DNA from 3 places in the Sphingobium sp. B12D2B genome. Region 3 is predicted to be linked to each of the others. Evidence: riboswitches for the same ligand, from Rfam matches in the RefSeq annotation. Region 3 holds a riboswitch; each other region holds the start of a gene.

Region 1 (5,349 bases), 1.4 Mb from region 3:
CCGAATACCGAACCTCGCACGCCGGCCGAGAGGAGGAAGCGCGCGGCATCCTGCGTGGGCGAATAGCGCGCCAGACCGACCACGCCTGTCCAGCGCTCGGAAAAGCCGTACAGCACATTCAGCGTACCCACGAGCCGCCCAGCGCCCACGGATGGCTCCTGCGTGCCCTCAAAGCCAACGAGGGTCTTGCCCTGCTCGCCAATGCCAAAGTCGATAATCAGTTCTCCGGGAGCGGCCTGTCCACTGCCGACGGAAATGACCCGGGTGGTCTCAGTGCGGCTGCCATTGGGGCCATAATCCACAATCCGGATGACGTTGAGGCCACGAACCAGGGGGACATCGTCGAATTCATAGCGTCCTTCGACCGCCGTCGACTGCGCACCGCTCAGGATGTCGTTCACATAGATCTGGACGTCATGCCCACGCGCGAGCTCGCCGCGAATATCGACACGTTCGAAGATGCTCGCCTGCTCCAAAGGCCGGGTTGAAAACGCAAAGCCACGCGCGGCAACACTTCTGGGGCCTAGTGCGAGGGCCGGCAGGAATGTGTCGCCCAAGGAAGCGCTGGTCGCCCGCAGGGGGCCCAGCAAGCCGCCCTTCGGCTCACGCCGCTCAAGAAGCAACCGCGCCAGAGCTGGCTTCCCACGATCGTCGGAGGCGAGATAACCTTGAAACCCGGCGTTCAAGAGTGCGGCCGAAGCCCGCACGTCGAACCGCCTTTGAAAGGGTTGCCCCCGCGTATCGGAGCCCAAATCCATGGTTACATCGAAGGCGGGAAAAGACAGCATGCCAGCTGGCGCCGCCACCGAAAGAACCGGCTCCAGGACAGCGCCAGAATGCGCGATGCCCTCTCCCTGCGCCATCCGCTCAGCCCGCATCTGCACGGGCAGCTTTTCTCGAGCCTCGAGATTGAGCTTCAATTCCGACACATCCAATGTCATTCGAACCGGGAGCAGCCGTTCCATCAGGGAAACGGTCAGGTAGATGTCTCCGCTCTCTTGCAGCGCGTCACCCGGCTTCAGTATGATGCGCGCAGTGCCCGCCCGCGCCTCACCCAACGCAATATCAAGGAAGATGGACTGGCGAGCCTGACCCACCTGCCCCGTCAATCTCCCATCTGCCGGTGAAACCTGAACATCCAGATCGAGAAGGCGCGTCAGCGCGCCGACGGGGATGAGAACGATATCGTCGCCCACCAGAAGTGCGGGAAGCGCATCCGATAAAGATGCCCGGTCAAGGACAACCTCAAGCAGCAAAAGTTGATTATCGTCAGCGGCCAGTTCGCCGCTGTCCGCCCAAAGATGAGTAGGCTGAGCAGTGGCGATCATGAGCATCAGTCCAATCCACAGGCTACGGCAAGGAGATCTGGCTCTGCGCAAGTATCTTCCCCGGAGCTGTGTCTTGGTCGGTGAACACAACGCTGATTTGCTCGCCTCGCTGCGGATGAGAGCGCAAAGCGATCTTTACCTGTCGCCGCTCTATCTCAGGATAGACACCGATCCCGCGCACGACACCCAACGGCTCGTCCTCACGGCGGGCCTTCGCCTTCCGGATTTCGACATCGCCGAAAAGGGAATTCGGCCCACGCCTCACAAGGTCAAAAGTGACGACTGGCGTAGGGCTGTTCAGCTCAGACCCCGGACCAGGACTCTCCATCGTAAACCGTGTGTTTTCGATCGCGGCCTCAACCTGGGGCGTGCCGATGCGCACGATCACAGGGATGGAAATGCCCAGAACAGATGCGATGCGGAACGAAACAGCGCCCGGTTCCGCATTTGCAGCCTGATCGGCGGTTAGGCCCGTGTCAGGTGGCGGCACCGCAGTCACCGTCAGATGCGTGCGATATTCGCCGGCGGGCCAGTCGCCGGTGCCACCTGCACGAAGTCGGATTGTCTGCCCCGTCCCCGGCTTGAGCAGCACGCGCCTGGGCGTCACCAGCATCATGGAACGCGCGGATTGAAGCTTGGCACTGAGGTCTCTCACCTCCGGCGCGCCGTCTGCTTCATCCGTTGGGCGGATCTGGCCGGTGGGCAACATGACCCGGTCGACAAAGCTTATGTCATAAACCCCTGCGGCGGTGCCCTGGTTGAAGAGGAATATGCTCGCCGTCCGCCCCAGCCTATCAAAGGTGATCCGCTTTGGATTGATGTTGAGGCTGGCGCTTCCGCCGGCCTGCTCTGTCGCCGCAGGCTGGGCAGAAGAGGAAGTGCAAAAAGCGGATGGGAAGGCGCCAGCGACCAACGCGATAGCGATAGCGATGCTCTTGCGTTGGTTCGCAGATCGCGTGACACGCTTCACGACGCCTGGCAGAGTCATCACCGGCGTCTCCAGCTCATTCATATTGCGCCAGGACCAGCAAAGGCCCGCCGTCGGACCCATAGCTTTCGCGTAGCGCTTTCAAAAGAAACGGCGGAACAGACAGAAGCCCATCGCCGCTCAGCCGGCCCATGAGGACATCCTCGAACCCCGAGGGACCGGCTTCAAAGGGCGGGAAATTATCATCGCTCAGCGTCGCAATCGGTACCCTGAGCGAACCCCCTGTGCCTGGCTGGACGAATGCTTGCGAGACCAGGAGAGAAAACGTCTGGTTGCTGCCCCCGGCGATTTGAATAGGAGCGGCCATGGAAAGCCCGGCGTTTTGGTCGCTCTCGTTTGACTGCGGCCCTGGCGACAAGATCATGACCCGGAGGCTCGACTGAAGAACCAGCACCGGCTGCAGGACAATGTCCTTCGCCGATTGCGTGATCGAAGCCGGCTCCACGATCGAAACCTGGCCTTTCGCGGTCGCTTCAGCCGCGTTCACCTGTGAGGCTGGAAGCGCCGCGCAAAGGCACAGCGCTCCCAGCGCAGGAGCGGTCGCCCGCAACAGGCGCGCTCCCATCCGGATGGATGATGAGACCGTCACGAGACGCTCCTGTCACAGGTCAGTTGTAGGCGACGGTCGCCGTGAAGCTGCCCGAGTAATTGCCAGAGGCCTGCGTATTGGGCAGGGAGAAGCTACCGCCGACGCCGAAGGTCGCTGTGCCAGCTGTGCCGATGGAGCTGGACAATGTGCCCGTTGCGGCACTCGGCGTCAGCGTGACGGTGATCGTGCCGCCGGGCGTACCGGTCATGGAGAAGCTGGCGGGCACCGAGATCGAGAAAGTCTGCCCCCCTTCACCTGAGACCGTATAGGCTGCGCGTGACGTCGTGCCGCCAGCGGCAACGGCGTCGCCGGAACCAGACAGGCTGCGGTTGCCCGTCGAGGCATCGACAGTGACCGTGTTGGTCCCTGCTACCGAGGGTTTCACGATCGTGCCGAACGCAAGGTCGCTGGTTTTTGCGATCGAAATCGGCTGAACAATCCGGGCTGTACCCGTGGTCGACACAGATGCTGAGGACTGAGCGTAGCTTGCCGCCGGGATGGAGCCCAGAAGCGCAATTGTCGCGATAGACTTCAAGTTCACGAACATGACGATGTCTTTCTCTTTCTTGATATGCACATGAATTTAAACGGAAAATATTAGACTCCGCCTACCTTAGAGTCCCTCGGGCGACTGCGTTTCGCGGAGCTTTGGATTGCAAGCGCGTGCATCTGGCGAGCCAGTCGCAAGCGACTGGATCACGTGATGATCGGTACTGGTGCTTGCTGACCGTCGCCAAAGACGGGCCGTCGCCCGACGAGGGCGTAAAGGATCTGGAAGGCGCGAGGACGACAGGTCCACAATAGTTCTCCGTTTCGGTAACCCCGCTATCCCTGTGAGGGACCGGAGGCTTTGCGTCCCATCGTCGCCGATGGTTTGCCGTTTCGACCGAGAATCTCGGGCGCTATTAGGTAAATTTTGATTTAACTATTATACGCTACGCAGTCAACGCTTATGTGGTGAACGACCAGATGGAGAATTGTGCGACTACTCTCATGTTGAACCGCAGATCGAGTAGCCCAATTAGGAGCGCGTTTGTTTTCAATGAAATAAACGCGAGGTTTGGATCATCAGAGCCTAAGCAACACGCCAAGAACTTCGCGGACTGAAGCGAACCGACGATGCGGTTAGCTCGCGCCAAACCGAATTCCATGAGGATGTATTTCGTTGCAGTCGCTATCATCCCGACGAATTACACATCCGGGCTAAATGCCAAGGCCCGTCCCGCGAAAAACGCCGCTTGGGCTCCTCTCCCATCGCTTCGCTTGTCAGGGCGTGGAGCGCGCGACGCGGCCAAGCGTCGGTCCTCGTTTGAGCGTTTGCGGGGTGGGGTGCGGCCTCAGGATGTCGGCGCAATGCCGGAGAGCAACCGCCTCAACCGGCAGAGCGCACGAAATTCTGGCTGATCTGCTGGCCAGACCGGGCCAGTCTGCGCACCTCGGGTAGCCGGGACGCTTCATATCGCGCGAGCGCGGCATTCGGGTCGGTGCGCAAGGCCGCCGGGTCGAGGCAGCGCGCGAGGGTGAGAGCATCTTGCGCGGCGGTTGCAAAGCCATTGCCCGTCATCGGCGTGCAGACATGGGCGGCGTCGCCAACCAGACACATGCGGCCGGCGACGAGCCGGTCGGGACAATATTCCACGACCGGTGTGCCGAGCACCGCTTTGCGGGCGATACATTCCAAGATCGCGTCGCGCCAGGGCGATGGCCAGTGCCGGCGCGCCAGTGCGGCCAGCTCATCGAACAGCGCATCCGGCATGTCGTTCGGGCGTAGCGAATGCCGCACCAGCGCGCCCTCGACTGCCCCTGTTCTGCGCAGGATTGCGTTATGTCCGGCGTCGTACCAGCCCCAGCCGACCCGGCGGCGGCCGCGCTCCGGACTGCCATCGGCGGCGGTCAGCGGAAAGCCGAGAAGCACATAGGGCCCGGCCTCGAGAAACTCCAGACTGGGCGGATAGCGGACAGACAGCGCCGACTCTTCGGCAAAGCCGACCCAGGCCAGATACTCCGCGAAGACCGCATTCGGGCGCTCCGGACTGACCTGCCGCCGCACAACGCTCTGATAGCCGTCCGCGCCGACCAGCACCGTGCCGTCGAACCGCCGGCCATCGGCGGTCCTTGCCCAGGCCCGTCCCTCCGTCTCTCCCGTCGCTTCGACGCGGGCGTTCTGCAGGACCACAATGCCGGCCTCGTCCGCCGCTGCGCGCAGACCGCGATAGACCGATTGCCATGCCTGGACGCCCGTCGCGAGCGCGCCGGCGGCATGAGGGCGCCCGGTCAATTGCTCGAGCAAGCCATAGCCGACCTGCAGCGCGGCCCCGGTCCGGTCGGTATCGGTCGAGCGCTCCAGCAGCGTGATCGAGAAGCCATGCCGCGACAGTGCGAGGCCGGTCATGAGGCCGGCGAGCGAGCCGCCGACGATCAGAATGTCGCTCATCCGCTCCGGG
Region 2 (5,349 bases), 1.7 Mb from region 3:
CCGCCCGTGGCCGTTCCGCCGCCAAGCACGCCGCCGCCTGAGACGTCACCGCCCACGCCCACGGCGCCGCCGACAGACCCGACGGTTGAACTCACCGCGCCGAGCACGCCGCCCACGGCCCCCGTGCCCCCGCCGGGCAGGGACGCGCCGTTCGGCAGCACATTGGCGTTGACCAGCGCCGGATCGCCGCTCCCCAGCAGTTGATTGCCGCCGAGCGCGACATTCAGTAGATTGTCGGAAATGCCGCCGGTGGGCGCCGTAATGTTGGTCACCCGTACATCGGCGATGCCGTTCACGGTCGCCAGCGCGGTATTGCCTGCGTTCAGCACGCCGGCGGATGCGAGCGTACCCGTCGGCTGGGTGTCGCCAAGCACGCCAACGCCGATCGCGCCCGCTGTGCCATCAAGACCGTTGGTCACGGCGCGACCGCCAACATCGATGGACACGACATCGCCGACCACGCCTTGCGCGCCCTGCAGCAGCAGCGTGCGGCCCTCGCCGGCATCGACCAGCACCGTCCCGGTATCCTGCAGCACCCGCGTGATCGTGCCGGTTACGGGCTGCGTGACTGGCAAGGCAGCGGCGATGGGGGTGGTCACGCCTTGCTGGCCATCCGCCACGCCGAGCACGGCATTGCCGGCCGTCGCCAGAACCGGGGAGACCTGCGTGACGACGCCCCCAGCCAGACCGCCGCCGGTGCTGCCGCCGCCATCGGCCGAACCGCCGCCGCCGGTATTCCCGCCGCCAGTATTTCCACCGCCCGTGTTCCCACCGCCAGTGTTTCCACCGCCGGTGTCAGTCCCGCCCCCGCCATTGTTGCTGCCGCCATCGCTGCCGCCACCCGACCCGGGCGCCGGCGAGCCGACATTGGCGTAGCGGGAATAACCACTGGTCTCGCAGGCGCTGAGCAGCATGGCCAGCGCAGAGCAGGCAGCTATGGCGGGCATGGCCCGGCATAGTCGTGACGTTCTGTTGGATCGTAATGTCGTCGTGGAAAGAACCTGAGCCATTGCGTCATCTCCTGTCAGGCTTGCAGCCGGGCTGGAGACGGAGCTATCCGATGGCAGGCCCACGTAGCGCGGAGCGGTGTGGAGCGATCATAGCCAGAGCGAGGCGTAGACACGCACACACAGCTCCGACCTCGGCTCCTTCGGCAACCCCGCTACCTTGAACCCAAGGCCGGAAGCTTTGCGTCACGGCGTCACCACCGCTTTGCCATTATCGGGATCGGAGTGATCCTGCGCTTGAAATGTCAAGCTCTGGAAAAGGTTCATGGAAAAGAGTCTGAACTTAACTTTTATCATGCCTGGGAGAACGTGCCGCTCGAGCGGGACCGTCCTGGCTCCCTTCGTCGCACCGGACTCGACAAGCCCGTCGAGGAATTCTATACCGTCCGATATGGAACAGACCGCCATCAGGGGTCGGCCCCGCGAATTTTGCTGCGAGCAGGCGCTTGCGGCCGCGTTGCGTGTGTTTTGGACCAAGGGTTATGAGGGCGCGTCGCTCAGCGAGCTGACGGACGCGATGGGGATCACCCGCCCGAGTCTCTATGCCGCGTTCGGCAACAAGGAGGCCTTGTTCCGGCAGGCGCTCGATCTCTACGAGCGGGAGAAGCTGGCCTATATCGGTCCGGCGCTGGATATGCCCACCGCGCGCGGCGTGGCGCAGCATCTGCTCGATGGCGCACTCTCCACGATTGCCGGCAATGGCCAGCCCACCGGCTGCCTCAGCGTGATCAGCGTCACCGCCTGTGGCGCGGAAGCGCAATCGATCCGTGAGGAAGTGCTCAAGCGCGGCGAGACCGTGAAGCGGGCACTGGTGGCCCGGATGCAGCGCGCCATCGACGAGGGCGAGTTTGTCGGGCCCGCCGATGCGGAAGCGATCACGAAGTATCTCATCGCCGTTTTGCAGGGCATGGCGGTTTTGGCCGGCTCCGGCACCACGCGGGAGGAGCTGGAGCGCGTTGCCGAGACGACTATGGGGATGTGGCCTAGCCGCTGAAGCACCTGAGGACCCAAGACCGATTTTGCGCGCTGCAAAATAAAATATCGGTCGGTACAAAAACCGGGTTGACGCCTGAACATCCGATTAATATACCATTCAGTACAGAAGGCATGGGGGTGCGTGCGGCTTGGCCGGGCGCGTTCTGCTTGCCCGACTTGATTTGACAGCAATTTCATAGGTTCTGGTTTCGGGACGGACGCGCCGGTCGCGCACCGTCTTTCCCGGATCGATCCCTGGCATCCGCGATGCGCGCGCCCGGCAGCACTGGCTGTCCGGGGCTGCCCCGTCGTGCCTGCCGGGGAAGCAGGAGGAGACACGGTGATGGCATATCTGGATCTGAGAGATGGCGGGGCACGGGCGATGGTCCCGGGTGTCACTGCATCGGAGGCTGCAAGCCTTCAGGTGCAGGATGGCCACCTCCTTCCGGTCGAGTGGACGATTGTCCGCCTTGCGCGGGAAGACGGGCTATCTTCGCTGCGGGAGGAGAGCCGCCTGGGCCGCCTGCTGCGCCTCGTCTTCGGCTCCCGCCGGGCCATGCCGCTGGCGAGCGCGCGCCTCGAAGCGCTGCGGCGCATCGCGGTGCTGAGCTGGCACCATGGCTACAACATCGCCCCGTCCGAGCTCGGTCGCTTTTACGAGGCCGGCTACACGACCCATCAATATGAGACGCTGCTCCGCCACATCGGCGCCCTGCGTCTGTCGATCAAGCGGAGGAACCGCGCATGAACATGCTCAAGAAACTCAGCCCGGCGGAAGCCACGCCCATCGAGGCCGGCGCCACGCGGCGCCGCTCGCTGACCCGCGTCGCCTGGGTGGCGCTGCCGGTGCTCGCCATTGCCGGGGGCTATGCGCTGATGCGCCCGTCGCCCCCGGCCCAGGCCGCGATGGCGGCACCCACCGTCACCGTCTCTGCGCCGCTCGCACGCGAGATCATGCTGTGGGACGATTATGTCGGCCGGTTCGAGCCGAGCCGTGCGGTCGAGGTGCGTCCGCGCATTTCCGGCCAGATCACCGCCGTGCATTTCACGGACGGGCAGATGGTCCGCGCTGGCCAGCCGCTCTTCACCATCGATCCGCGCCCCTTCCAGGCTGCGCTGGCCGAGGCGCGTGCCGGCGTTGCGACTGCGCTGAGCGATCTCGCGCTGGCCCGCAGCGATCTTGAGCGCGCCGAACGGCTGGTGGCGGTGGAGGCCGTCTCCAAGAGCGAAGTCGACCGTCTTCGCGCCCGTGTCTCGGCAGCATCGGCTGCGCTGGCCGGTGCGCAGGCCCGTGCCCGCAGCCGCGCGCTGGACCTAGAGTTCACCACCGTACGCGCGCCCATTGGCGGCCGCATCTCGGATCGGCGGATCGACCCCGGCAACCTCGCCTCATCGGGAGAGGGCGCATCCGGCACGTTGCTCACCACCATCAACGCGCTCGATCCGATCTACTTCACCTTCGAGGGGTCGGAGGCGCTGTTCCTCAAGACCAAGCGCGATGCCGATGCCGATGCCACCCCGGTCGAGATCAAGCTGCAGGACGAGAATGCCTATCGCTGGAAGGGCAAGCTCGACTTTACCGATAACGGCCTTGATCCGCGCTCGGGCACCATTCGCGCCCGCGCCGTGCTGCCAAATCCCGATCTGTTCCTGACGCCCGGCATGTTCGGCAACATGCGGCTCTCCACCGGCTCTGCCACTCGCGCGCTGTTGGTGCCGGACACCGCCGTGCAGACCGATCAGGCGCGCAAGACGCTGCTCGTCGTCGGCAAGGATGGCACCGTCGCTGCCAAGCCGATCGAGCTTGGGCCGGTCGTGGACGGCCTGCGCGTCGTGCGGGCTGGGCTCGATCCGGCGGATCAGGTGGTGATCGTTGGCACCCAGCTCGCCATGCCCGGCGGCAAGGTGCAGGTCCGCAAAGGCCGCATTGCGCCTGAGACGCAGCCGGCGACGCCTGCCGCCGCCACCGCGCTGATGTCCGGCCAGGCCACGTTTACGCGCTAGGTCGTGATCGGCTTCGCCTGAAGCCCATCCTGATCCGGTCCCTTTTGCTTTCCGCATGTCCGAGCCGTCAGGTGAAGCCGCCTGACCCGGACATGCTCTGAGCGCTGCCCCGAGGAGAGCTCCTCATGCGTCTGTCCCGTTTCTTCATCGACCGGCCGATCTTCGCGGCCGTCATCGCCGTCATCATCACGATCATCGGCGCGATCAGCTATTTCTTCCTGCCCGTTTCGCAATATCCCGAGGTGGTGCCGCCGACGGTGACCGTCTCGGCCATGTATCCCGGCGCCTCTGCCGAGACCGTGGCGGAGACCGTTGCCAGCCCCATCGAGCAGGAGATCAACGGCGTCGAGAACATGCTCTATCTCTCGTCGCAATCGACGGGGGACGGGCGCGTGGTCGTCACCGTCACCTTCAAGCAGGGCACGGACCTCGATGAGGCGCAGGTTCTGGTGCAGAACCGCGTCGCCATTGCCGAGCCGCGCCTGCCGCAGGAGGTGCAGCGCCTCGGCATCGTTACCAAGAAGACCTCGCCGGACTTCCTGCTGGTGGTGAACCTCATTTCGCCTGATGGCTCGCTCAATCGCGAGTATATTTCCAATTACGCGCAGACCCGCATCAAGGACCGGCTGGCCCGCATCGAGGGCGTGGGCGACGTGCAGCTGTTCGGCTCGCGCGATCTCTCCATGCGCGTGTGGATCGATCCGCGCCGTGCGGCGGCGCTGGGTCTGACGGCCGGCGACATCGTCTCCGCGCTGCGCCAGCAGAATGTGCAGGTCGCGGCCGGCACGCTCGGCCAGCCCCCCTCGGGCGGATCGGCCTTCCAGCTCAATGTCGAGACGCAGGGTCGCTTCACCGATCCGCAGCAGTTCGCAAATGTCGTCATCCGCACCGACGATCAGGGCCGGCAGGTCCGCGTCTCCGATGTCGCGCGCGTTGAGCTGGGCGCCGAGGATTACGGCACCTCGGCCTATCTCGGCGACAAGGACAGCGTCATCATCCCCGTCTTCCAGATGCCGGGATCGAACGCGCTGGCCGCCGCCGAGGCTATCAAGGCTGAGATGAACGTCCTGGCGAAGGACTTTCCGCAGGGCCTTGAATATCGCATCGTCTACAACCCCACCGAGTTCATCCAGAAGTCCATCGACGAAGTCGTGAAGACGCTGGTCGAGGCGGTGATCCTCGTCGTGCTCGTCATCATCGTCTTCCTGCAGAAATGGCGGGCGGCGCTGATCCCGGTACTGGCGATCCCGGTCTCGCTCATCGGCACCTTCGCGGTGCTGGCGGGCATGGGCTATTCGATCAACAACCTGTCGCTGTTCGGCCTCGTGCTCGCCATCGGCATCGTCGTCGATGACGCCATCGT
Region 3 (5,349 bases):
CCAATCAGGTGCTATTCGATCAGGTCGGGCGCGCGTTCCGCGTCGGGGTGCGTCTCAAGCGATGAGCGAGCCGGTCGGCACGCAAGCCACGGGTCAGACGCAGCCGGCATCGGCCGGCGCGTCTGGAGCCGGCGACGATTGGCCGTCGCCGGCCCGCGCTTGGTACACGATCTGGCTGATCGCCTTCGTGACCATGCTCTCCAATGTCGACCGGAACATCATCAATCTGCTGGTCCAGCCGATCAAGCGCGACCTGGCGCTGAGCGACACCCAGATCAGCCTCATCATCGGCTTCGCCTTTTCGTCGGCCTATATGGTCGTCGGCTTGCCGATGGCTCGCGTCGCGGATCAGCGCAGCCGCAAGATGATCCTGACGGCCGGCCTGACGGTGTGGAGCCTGGCCACTGCGCTCTGTGGCATGGCCAGGAGCTTTGGCGGACTGTTTTTCGCGCGCGGCGTCGTCGGGGGCGCGGAGTCCGTCGCCGGCCCCTCGTCCATGTCGATGATCTCGGACATGGTGCCAAGGTCAAAGCTGCCGCGTGCCTTCGCGGTCTATCAGCTCGGCATCAGCGCCGGTCAGGCCACGGCGTTGTTGGCTGGTGGCCTGCTGGTGGCGTTCTTTGCCGGGATGGGACCGGTCCACATCCCGGTTCTGGGCGAGATGCGCGAGTGGCAGCTCGTCTTCCTCGTCTGCGCTCTGCCAGGGCTGGCAACCGCCTTGCTCTTTCTCTTCACCGTGCGGGAGCCGGTGCGCCGCAATCGCCGCGGCAAGGGCAGCGTACCGCTGCGCGAGGTCGGGGCGTATCTCTTGTCAAACCGCATATTGTTCCTTCCCCTGTTCCTCAGCATCGGCATCGGCGCGATCGAGACGACGGGCCTCATGACGTGGCGCGCGGCCTTTTATGAGCGCACCTATGGCTGGGGACCGGCGCAGATCGGGCCGCTGCTGGCGCTGTCGCTCCTCATCTCCACGCCGATTGCGTTGACGCTGGGCACCTGGTTTGCGGAATATATGGGCAAGCGCGGCAATCCCGATGCGATGGCGCGGGTCTGCTTCTATTCGCAAGCACTGTCCGCTCCCTTCGCGATCGCCACCTCGCTCATGCCCAGCCCCTGGCTCGCCTTCTTCTGCGGCATGATCTCCTCGATCATCGGCCTCGCCAGCGCGCCTGCGCAGAATGCCGCGATCCAGATGGTGACGCCAAGCGAGATGCGGGCTCAGATCAGCGCGGTGTATCTCTTCACCATCAGTGTCATCGGCAATGGCCTCGGGCCGCTGCTCATCGCGCTCGTGACCGATTTCCTGCTGAAGGACGAGAGCATGCTGCGCTATTCGATGGCGTTCTTCGCCGCCGTAATGGCCCCCGGCGGCGCGGCGCTCATGTATCTGGCGATCAAACCTTATGCTCAGGCTGTAAGGAGGTCTGGTTTCGGGGAGGCTTGCCGCTGAAGGGGGTCGGAGGCCCTACTTCCGTGATGCAGGTTTCTGCGAGCTGCCACTTGACAGACTGCCTGAAAATGCGCGTCACGCGCAGGCCGAAAATACGACCTGCCGTTTTCTTTCTGCCGAAAGCAGTCTTCGAAGCGCCCGACGACGCTGGCGCAATTTTTTGATTTCACGGCAGATGCGCCGCGAGGACGAACGACGGCCGGGGTGGGGTTGCATCGTTGGCATCTGCGCCGCCGCCGGCTATCGGCGCTGTACCGAGCGATGGATCATCTGATGGAAGTCGAGCCGTTTCAGGCCATAGAATTGAGCAAGTTGGCCTATCGCCTGGGCGCGGAGGGGCGCTCGGTTCTCCATATGGAGTTTGGTCAGCCCTCGACGGGGGCACCGCAGGCCGCATTGGACGCTGCGCGCGACGCGCTTGGCATCGATCCGATGGGCTATTGGGAGAGTCCTGCGCTGCAGGCGCGGCTCGTCCAGCTGTATCGGGAGCGGTACCGCATGGCAGCCGAGCCTGATCAATTCCTGCTTACCTGCGGGGCCTCGCCGGCATTGGTCCTTGCGCTGAGCGCCCGGTTTAAGGCGGGCGACCGTATTGCCATGGCGCGACCGGGCTATGTGGCCTACCGCAACACCGTGCGCGCGCTCAACATGACGCCGGTCGAGATCGAATGCGGCGAGCAGGATCGCTTCCAGTTGACCGCATACGCGTTGGCAGCGCTCGATCCAGCGCCGCAGGGCGTGATCGTCGCCAGCCCGGCCAACCCCACCGGAACGATCATCGCGCCTGCCGAACTGGAGGCGATTGCGCGGCTGTGCGCAGAGCGCGGCATCGCGATCATCTCGGACGAAATCTACCATGGCCTGAGCTATGGCGCGCCTTGCCGCTCGATGGGAGAATTCGCAGCCGACGCGATGATCGTCAGCAGCTTTTCCAAATATTACTGCATGCCCGGCTGGCGGCTCGGCTGGCTCTACGTGCCGCGCGCCATGGTCGAGCGGGCACGCGCCTATATGGGCAGCCTGTTCCTGACCGCGCCATCGATCAGCCAGCATGCCGCTTTGGCGGCGCTGGACTGCACGTCAGAGCTGGAAGCGCATCGGGCCACTTATGCCCGTAACCGGGAGATTCTGCTGGACGCCTTGCCAGCCCTTGGTCTGCGACGCATCGCGCCGCCGGATGGCGCCTTCTACATCTATGCGGATGTCAGCGAATTGACGGATGATAGCCCTGCGTTCTGCAAGAAGCTGCTCCTTGAGACCGGGCTCGCCACGGGACCGGGGGTCGACCACGATCCGGTCAATGGCCATCGGTTCATCCGGCTGAGCTTTGCGATCACGGAAGCCGAAGTGCAAGAGGCAGTGCGGCGCCTTTCGGCGTGGTTGCCCGACCAGCGACGGCTGTAACGATCACGTCGCGGGGGGCAACCATATTTTAGAGCGACGGATGCAGCGCAATCGACGTCGTGCTTGCGTTGAAGTTAACTATAGTTATCGGCTTAACACGGCCGGTTATGACCCCGCTCCAGACCGAGGGCGATAATTTTCACACGACAAATCAGCTGCATGGCTCCGATCTGCATGCGCGCCATCTCGACAAGGCCGGGCTTTTTTGTTGCGCTGCCGCTCAGCTAACGTTAATATTCCTCCTGAAGATGACGGCTCCGCCCGATGGGCGTTCGTTGCCTTCGACAAGGGCAAACTGTCGGTAACGGCGGGACGCAAAGCCTCCGGCCCCAATGGGGTAGCGGGGCTACCGGGGGATGAAACAGAGCATTTTCGGATATCGTGTGTAGCCTGCTGTGAGAAGGTCATGGGGTTCGTTTGAACCTCAGGCTGCGCTCCCTGTCGTCGCGCTTCGATCCCTGTCTCAAATCCCGTTGAACCGCACCTGCATGGCGGTTTGCCCTTCACATCATCTGGGCGGTGGGCCCACACGAGGGGATTTCGTAATGCAGGGTAAGGCAATCAAAACGCGCAGCGCCGTTCGGCAGGCTCTCAAGGCAGGTCTGTTCAGCAGTGTCGGTATCGCGGGGCTGCTGGCAGGCGCCTCGGTCGCGCATGCCGAGCCTGGCATTTGCCAAGCTGAGGGTAATGTAACGCTCTTTTTCTGCGAACCTTCGTCGGTGAAGGCTCGTATTGAAGGAGGTGATACCAGCCTCACCGTGAACGGCGCACAGGACGAGTGGAGTATTACGGCCGATGGCGTCAGCTATTATACGTGGGATAACACAAGCCCTGGCGATATTACGTCGACCCTCCTCATCACCAATTCCACGATCAGCACCACTGATAATGGCGGCGTAAACGTCAGTTCCAATATCCAGGGTCGGAACGACATTTCGGTCACCGTGGGCCCGGACGTCACGGTCAACAGCGTGGGGGGCAGCGGTGGCATTTGGGTTCGCAACCAGATCGCGGGCGACATCGCGATCGAGAATGGCGCCGCGCTGACGGTCTCAGGCGTGGAAACCAATGGCATCTCTGCCACCACCAACGCAGGATCGGTGAACATCACCAATAGCGGGGCCATCACGGTCCAGCAAACCAACGGGGCCGCAGACTTCACCCAGCGGGGAATTTACGCCGACGGCGGTTTCAACGATGCCGAGCCGGTCGAGGTGACCGTGACGAACACTGGCCAGGTGGAGGCACAGGCAGCCGGCATCCGTGTCGTCAATTACAACGGTCTCGCAAAGATCACGAACAATGCGTCGGTCTCGTCGGTGAACAATCAGGCGCTGGTCGGCTGGACGCCGAATGGCCAAGTGGTGATCGACAATCAGGCGCAGGGCACCGCGACATCGGACGCCGGACCAGCGATTCAGGGCGCTTCGCAGGTGGGTGACATCACCATCACCAATGCGGGGATCGCGGAAGGCGAGTCCGGCATTCTCGCCATCGCCGGTTTCGATCCGGATGAAGCAGGCTCAGGCAAGATCACCATCACCAACAGCGGCACTGTCACCGGCAGAACCGGAAGCGCGGTTCAGGCGCGCACGCCGCTTGGCGATGTGGTCATCAGCAACACCGGCACGCTGCAATCGCTGAGCGGGATCGCGGCTGTCGATGCAGACACGCTCAGCGGTACGGTCCAGATCATCAATTCCGGGTCGATCCTGGGTGAAACCGGCATTGTCACCAACAGCGCGGCGACCACCATCATCAACTCGGGCACCATCGAGGTCTCGCCTTCCTCCGGCCACGCCATTCTGATGGGCGCCGGCGACGTGACACTGGAACTGCGTGCCGGCTCCAGCATCACCGGTCTCGTCGCGGATGCGGATATCGCGAGCGGCACCAACACCCTGGCCCTGGGCGGCATCGTCGACTCGTCATTCGATGCCGGCCTGATTGGCGTGCAGTATAATGATTTCGATGAATTCGTGAAGGTAGGGGACGGCACCTGGACGCTCACGGGGACAGGAACGACCGGCTGGACAGTCAAGGAAGGGACGCTGAACGCAGGCAGCAATGGCGCATTCGGCGTTGGCCAGGACTATGTCGTCGAAGGTGGCGTGCTGGGCGTGGGTGGTTCGCAGAATGAGGTGACCTTGGGCTCGCTCACTGTCGCGCAAGCAGGCCTCGTCGGCACCGACGGGGGCGTGCTCGTGCTCGATCAGAGCAGCGACACCGTGTTCGCTGGCGAGTTGATCGGCGGAGGGACGTTCGTCAAGGCGGGCGAAGGCGTGCTCGCGTTCACCGGTAACGGCTCGCCCTTCAATGGCGCGCTGGATGTTACCGGCGGTTCATTTAACCTGACTGGCAGCCTCGTCACGACTTCGGTCTCCGTGGGCGGCGCCGAAATTGCTTCGCTCAACATCGTGAGCGGCGGTACGCTCAATTCCACCGAGGGCTTGATCGGCATGGGAGGAACGACCGGGGCCGTCACTGTCTCTGGC

What was found. Region 3 has a riboswitch for cyclic di-GMP ahead of M2335_RS06945 (autotransporter domain-containing protein). Riboswitches for the same ligand answer to the same signal wherever they lie in the genome.
Region 1: it holds a riboswitch for cyclic di-GMP, as region 3 does, so the genes downstream of both, M2335_RS00030 (DUF4402 domain-containing protein) here and M2335_RS06945 (autotransporter domain-containing protein) in region 3, are expected to answer to the same signal.
Region 2: it holds a riboswitch for cyclic di-GMP, as region 3 does, so the genes downstream of both, M2335_RS14925 (hypothetical protein) here and M2335_RS06945 (autotransporter domain-containing protein) in region 3, are expected to answer to the same signal.

What each region holds. Positions count from the first base shown of each region.
Region 1 is NZ_JAOQOH010000001.1:3,739-9,087, forward strand. It holds gene M2335_RS00015 (hypothetical protein) at 1-1,334, opposite strand, end outside; gene M2335_RS00020 (hypothetical protein) at 1,351-2,340, opposite strand; gene M2335_RS00025 (hypothetical protein) at 2,333-2,905, opposite strand; gene M2335_RS00030 (DUF4402 domain-containing protein) at 2,925-3,446, opposite strand; cyclic di-GMP riboswitch class I at 3,718-3,794, opposite strand; gene M2335_RS00035 (FAD-dependent monooxygenase) at 4,278-5,349, opposite strand, start outside.
Region 2 is NZ_JAOQOH010000001.1:3,154,788-3,160,136, reverse strand. It holds gene M2335_RS14925 (hypothetical protein) at 1-947, opposite strand, end outside; cyclic di-GMP riboswitch class I at 1,150-1,227, opposite strand; gene M2335_RS14920 (TetR/AcrR family transcriptional regulator) at 1,399-2,001, shown strand; gene M2335_RS14915 (hypothetical protein) at 2,326-2,730, shown strand; gene M2335_RS14910 (efflux RND transporter periplasmic adaptor subunit) at 2,727-3,986, shown strand; gene M2335_RS14905 (efflux RND transporter permease subunit) at 4,112-5,349, shown strand, end outside.
Region 3 is NZ_JAOQOH010000001.1:1,450,551-1,455,899, forward strand. It holds gene M2335_RS06930 (TonB-dependent receptor plug domain-containing protein) at 1-65, shown strand, start outside; gene M2335_RS06935 (MFS transporter) at 62-1,450, shown strand; gene M2335_RS06940 (pyridoxal phosphate-dependent aminotransferase) at 1,712-2,854, shown strand; cyclic di-GMP riboswitch class I at 3,134-3,208, shown strand; gene M2335_RS06945 (autotransporter domain-containing protein) at 3,400-5,349, shown strand, end outside.